2 regions of the Kosakonia sp. YIM B13571 genome follow, and region 1 is predicted to be linked to the other one. Evidence: predicted binding sites of a transcription regulator. Region 1 holds the regulator's gene; the other holds the start of a gene.
The links. The regulator PhoB, encoded in region 1, activates phosphate uptake and scavenging genes when phosphate is short. The targets are predictions, from matches to a motif close to CTGTCATAAAACTGNCNNAT.

Region 1 (3,148 bases):
AGTCGGTCTGACAATGTATGGGGCGCAATTTAAACGCTTATAACGTTTAAAGGCAAGGTGGGATCGTAAAACCAGATGGTTATGCTGCATTGTAAAAAACAAGCAGTCAGATACTCCATTTATAAGAAAAACACATGGCTGATCATGCGAACAAAAAAGCAGCAGACGTACAAAATATGTTTCAGTTGAGGTAGACGGTGCGGGAAAGCGGCCTGTTTTCGCAGGCCGCTGGAAAGATATGCTGACAGAGCCTTCAGGAAGCGGCTTTTTTGGCAACCAGACGTTCCGGCACGACAAAGCTAAAGCGGGTGCCCTTGCCCGGTTCGCTGACGATATCAAGGCGGCTGTCGTGGTGATTTACCGCGTGTTTGACAATCGCCAACCCAAGACCGCTGCCGCCAGTTTGCCGCGAGCGGGCTTTATCCACCCGGTAGAAACGTTCGGTCAGACGCGGAATATGTTCTGCGGCAATGCCCGGTCCGTTATCTTCCACGCTAAATTCCGCTCCCTGCGGTACATGCTGCCAGCGCACAATAACGTGCGTGCCCGGTGGCGTGTGGTTGACGGCGTTATACACCAGATTAGAGATTGCGCTGCGCAGTTGCTCTTCGTTGCCCAGCACTTTAAGCGCGTTATCCACTTCAAAACTGAAAGTGTGCTTTTGCTGACTAAGGGTTTGCGCTTCCCGTTCGACGACCCGCAGCATCATAGGTACATCAATGGTTTCGTTAGGCGGCAGCGTCGGCGCGGCTTCAATTTTCGACAGCGTGAGTAACTGGCGCACCAACCCTTCCATCCGCGAAGTTTGTTCACGCATAGTGTGCAGCGCTTTTTCGCGCGGAGCCCCTTCCAGCGTTTGCTCCTGCATCATTTCCAGATAGCCTTGCAGCACCGTTAATGGCGTGCGCAGCTCATGGCTGACGTTGGCAAAAAAGTTACGCCGCGCGCCTTCCAACTGGTGCATTTGCGTCACGTCGCGCGCCACCATCAGCAGTTGTTGCTCGCTGTAGGGCATGACGCGGATCTCAAGATGCCGCCCATTATTGAGCACTAAGTGCAGAGGCCGACCAAACTCTTGATTCCTGATGTATTTCGTAAATTCAGGGTAGCGCAGTAAGTTAAGGATATTCTGGCCGTTGTCATCCGGCCAGCGCAGCCCCAGCATCTGCTGGGCGAGGCCGTTACACCAGAAAATCGCCCCGTCTTCGGTGGTGAGGATCACCGCATCCGGCAGCGATTCCGCACCGCTGCGAAAGCGTTTGATCAAATTTCCGAGTTCACGGCGGCGCTTTTTGTTACGCATCTGCATCTGGTGTAGCCCGTAAAGTAGCGGCTCCCAGCTTCCCGTTCCCGGCGGCGGGGTCATGCTTTTATCAACCCATAGCCACCAGGAAAGGCGCAGTAAATTCCAGAAATGCCAGATCAGCAGGCCGGTTACCGCAGCGAATAAAAACCAGGGCAGGTAACCGAAAATCGCGCCGAGAATAAAGGCGGGGATACAACAAAGGAGGAGCTCCAGCACCAGCCTTTTCCATGACAGCCGTTCCAGCACGCGTCACACTCCTGTCAAATTTCAGAAACGGGTCGAAAAACGATATCCCGTGCCGCGCACTGTTTGCACCATACGATCGTGGCCGCTGTGTTCCAGCGCTTTGCGCAGACGGCGAATATGCACGTCCACGGTTCTGTCTTCAACGTAAACGTTGGTTCCCCATACGTGGTTCAGCAGCTGTTCGCGGCTGTAAACACGTTCCGGGTGAGTCATAAAAAAGTGTAAGAGTTTAAACTCTGTCGGTCCCATATCCAGCGGATTTTCACCCGTCATCACACGGTGTGAGGAAGGATCGAGGCTCAGCCCCTGCATTTCTATCACCTCTTCCACCGCCATCGGTGAAATACGGCGCATCACAGCTTTGATACGCGCCACCAGCTCTTTCGGTGAAAATGGCTTGGTAATGTAATCGTCCGCCCCCGTTTCCAGACCACGAACGCGATCCTCTTCCTCCCCGCGCGCGGTCAGCATCATCACCGGAATATCACGGGTCATCGCTTCGCGTTTAAGATGTTTAATAAACTGAATGCCAGAACCGCCAGGCAGCATCCAGTCCAGTAAAACCAGGTCGGGCCAGGGTTCGTTAAGTTGGTTCACCGCGCTGTCATAATCTTCAGCTTCCACCGGTTGAAAACCATTTTGCTCGAGCACGAAGCACACCATTTCACGGATCGGTGCTTCATCTTCTACGACCAGAATTCGTCTCGCCATAATTCGCCCTGTTTTAATTAAGTCGTCAGTATAGATAGCGGCGCCATTATGCGTCAGTTTTATGACAGATTTATGAATAAGATGACCGCAATATGACCCGTGCGGTGGCTGTGTGACAACGCAAATTTGCGTTCGGTTATGTCCCTCATCTGCTTAATGTTTATAATCTGCTTTACGCTTTTTCGCCACGGAACCGCTATGCGCATCATTCACACTTCAGACTGGCATCTGGGTCAAAACTTCTACAGTAAAAACCGCGCCGCCGAACATGACGCTTTTCTCGACTGGCTGCTCGCCGCCGCCGAAACGCATCAGGTTGATGCCATTATTGTCGCAGGCGATATTTTCGATACCGGTTCCCCGCCAAGCTATGCGCGCGAGCTCTATAACCGCTTTGTGGTTAAACTCCAGCAAACGGGCTGCCAGCTTATTGTGCTGGCGGGTAATCACGATTCCGTGGCCACGCTGAATGAATCGAAAGCGATCCTCGCTTACCTGAAAACCACGGTAATCGCCAGTGCAGGCGAGAAGCCGTTCTTGCTAAATTGCCGCGATGGCGAACCCGGTGCAGTATTTTGCCCGGTGCCATTTCTACGCCCACGCGACATTACCGTTAGCCAGGCGGGGCTTTCCGGGCAACAAAAACAGCAACATTTGCTGGCGGCGATCACCGATTACTATCAACAGCAGTTTACCGAGGCCTGTGAACTGCGCGGTGACAAGCCGCTGCCCATTATTGCCAGCGGTCATTTAACCACTGTTGGTGCCAGCAAAAGTGACGCGGTGCGTGATATTTATATCGGCACGTTAGACGCATTCCCTGCACAGAATTTTCCCCGCATGGATTACATCGCGCTCGGCCACATTCATCGGGCGCAGAAGATT
Region 2 (3,148 bases), on a different contig from region 1:
CGCAAACCAGGCTGCGGTTATGTCTGTCGCTGCCAAGCCAGGCTGGTGTGCGGTCGCCGTGGCGATAGACCGCCGATCCACGCAGCGGCGTCGGCAGAGAAATGATTTTCTTTAGCGCCAGTTCGGTCGGCTCGCGGGAACCGGGAAGCGGCGCGGTGGCGGTGGTGCAAGGAGTATGATGATTCAGCTTGCGGCAGACGGCATCCGTCGCCCATTCGGCCATCAGCCGGTAAGTCATCAGCTTGCCACCGGTGATAGTGATAAAACCTTCCAGCCCGTCGCGCTGTGCATGGTCCAGCAACACAATTCCCCGGCTGACATTGCGCCCGCTCGGGTCATCATCGCTGGCGACCAGCGGCCTCACACCGGCGTAAGCACGCAGGATGCGCGTTTTTGCCATTACCGGTGCCAGTTTTTCCCCTTCACGCAGCAGAATATCCACTTCGTCAGGCGTTACACGCAGGTCATCGATATCAGCGTAATCAATATGTGTTGAGGTGGTGCCAATCAGTGAGATGGTGTCGCCAGGCACCAGAATATCGGCATCGGCGGGTTTGCGGCAGCGGTTGATGACGTGCTGGTTAATGCGGTGATCAAGGATAAGCAGCGCACCTTTCGCCGGGAACATGCGGATCGTCAGGTCGGCATATTCGGCAATCCGCTGCCCCCAGATCCCGGCGGCATTCACCACCACAGGCGCATGCAATTCTTGAGTTTCTCCACTGGCGGGATGATAAAGGCGCACGCCGCTTACGGTGTCGCCGTGGCGGATAAGCCCGCAGACTTCGTGGCCAGTGAGGATTTTTGCGCCGTGTTCACGCGCGTCCAGCATATTGCTGGCGGTGAGGCGAAAAGGATCCACTGTGCCGTCCGGCACGCGCACTGCGCCAATCAGCGCTGGATTGACGCTTGGCTCCATGCGCAGCGCCTCCTGCGGTGACATGGCATGCGCCGGGATCCCCGCTTGCAGACAGGCGTCAATAAACTGGCGTTGATACACCAGGTCATCTTCCGGCAGGGTAATAAACAGGCCGTCTGTCGGTTCGATACAGTGGCGGGCGATGCGTTTGAGGATCTGGTTTTCGGCAATACATTCACGCGCTGATTCGTTATCAGTCACCGCGTAACGCGCACCGCTGTGCAGCAAGCCGTGGTTACGGCCGGTCGCGCCGGTGGCGATATCGTGGCGTTCAAGCAGCACCACGCGCAAGCCGCGCAGGGCGCAGTCGCGGGCGATGCCTGCGCCGGTCGCGCCGCCGCCGATAATAATCACATCGTAGTCACTGGAGTTGCGCATGTTCGCGTCCTTCTGGTCGACGTTCCTTAGCAATCATTTAGCCATACTATGATTGTGGTTTGTTTGATATCGCGCATATTCGAGCAAAAAACGAAAGTGAAACGCGCTTTCCTGCGTGAAGTTAGATGTTTGTCATATTTCTGTAACAATATCTGCGACAACTCATTCTCTCTTGTTAAAACTTTCACTACAATCCGCCGCGAATAACTCTGGTTATGTTCGTTTTCACTCATTAATGAAAGATATGAGTCTTACCGCGCCACGGAGGCCGCTATGTTAAGTATTTTTAGACCTGCTCCCCATCAATCGCGTCTACCTGATGCGCAAGTCGATCCGCTGTATCGTCGGTTGCGTTGGCAGATTTTCCTCGGGATCTTCTTCGGTTATGCCGCCTACTATCTGGTGCGTAAAAACTTTGCGCTGGCAATGCCTTATCTGGTTGAGCAGGGTTTTTCCCGTGGTGATCTGGGGTTTGCACTGTCCGGTATCTCGATTGCCTACGGCTTTTCGAAATTTATAATGGGTTCGGTATCGGATCGCTCGAATCCGCGCGTTTTTCTGCCTGCCGGGTTAATTCTGGCGGCGGCGGTGATGCTGTTTATGGGCTTCGTACCTTGGGCAACATCAAGCATCATGGTCATGTTTGTGCTGTTGTTCCTGTGTGGCTGGTTCCAGGGCATGGGCTGGCCGCCGTGTGGGCGCACTATGGTGCACTGGTGGTCACAAAAAGAGCGCGGCGGCATTGTGTCGGTGTGGAACTGTGCGCATAACGTGGGCGGTGGCATTCCTCCGCTGCTGTTCCTGCTGGGGATGGCATGGTTTAACGACTGGCATGCAGCGCTGTATATGCCCGCGTTTGGCGCGATTGTGGTGGCGATTTTTGCCTTTGCGTTGATGCGTGACACTCCGCAATCTTGTGGTTTACCGCCGATTGAAGAGTACAAAAACGACTACCCGGATGATTACAGCGACAAGCATGAAGAAGAGTTGTCCGCAAAGCAGATTTTCATGCAGTACATTCTGCCGAACAAACTGCTGTGGTATATCGCAGTCGCGAACGTGTTTGTTTACCTGCTGCGCTACGGCATTCTCGACTGGTCACCGACCTACCTGAAAGAGGTGAAACACTTCGCGCTGGATAAATCCTCGTGGGCCTATTTCTTCTATGAGTATGCGGGCATTCCCGGCACGCTGCTGTGTGGCTGGATGTCGGATAAAGTCTTCCGCGGCAATCGCGGCGCAACGGGCGTGTTCTTTATGACGCTGGTGACCATTGCGACTATCGTTTATTGGTTGAACCCGCCGGGTAACCCGAGCGTGGATATGGCCTGCATGATTGTTATCGGCTTCCTGATTTATGGCCCGGTAATGTTGATTGGTCTGCATGCGCTGGAGCTGGCACCGAAAAAAGCAGCGGGCACGGCGGCGGGCTTTACCGGCTTGTTTGGCTATCTTGGAGGGTCTGTCGCCGCCAGCGCCATTGTTGGTTACACCGTTGATTTCTTCGGCTGGGATGGCGGCTTTATGGTGATGATTGGCGGCAGCATTCTGGCGGTTTTACTGCTGATTATCGTGATGATTGGCGAGAAACGTCACCATGCCGACGTGCTGGCGCGTCGCAGCTAAAATGGAGCTTGGATGAAAACCACTTTCAGCCGTATGACCTTAAGCCTGCTCTTGGCTGGTGTGTTAACCAGCCAGGCGCTGGCCGCCGATAAAATCGTTATCGCTCATCGTGGTGCCAGCGGTTATTTGCCGGAACATACCTTGCCGGCGAAAGCGATGGCCTATGCGCAGGGCGCGGATTTCCTTGAACAAGATCTGGTGATGACCAAAGACGACCAGTTGGTC

Region 2: the regulator PhoB is predicted to act here: its motif matches at 1,427-1,446, upstream of glpT (glycerol-3-phosphate transporter).

Annotation. Positions count from the first base shown of each region.
Region 1 is NZ_JBHZPL010000001.1:925,816-928,963, forward strand. It holds gene phoR (phosphate regulon sensor histidine kinase PhoR) at 254-1,552, opposite strand; gene phoB (phosphate response regulator transcription factor PhoB) at 1,574-2,263, opposite strand; gene sbcD (exonuclease subunit SbcD) at 2,462-3,148, shown strand, end outside.
Region 2 is NZ_JBHZPL010000008.1:116,241-119,388, forward strand. It holds gene glpA (anaerobic glycerol-3-phosphate dehydrogenase subunit A) at 1-1,297, opposite strand, end outside; gene glpT (glycerol-3-phosphate transporter) at 1,571-2,923, shown strand; gene glpQ (glycerophosphodiester phosphodiesterase) at 2,936-3,148, shown strand, end outside.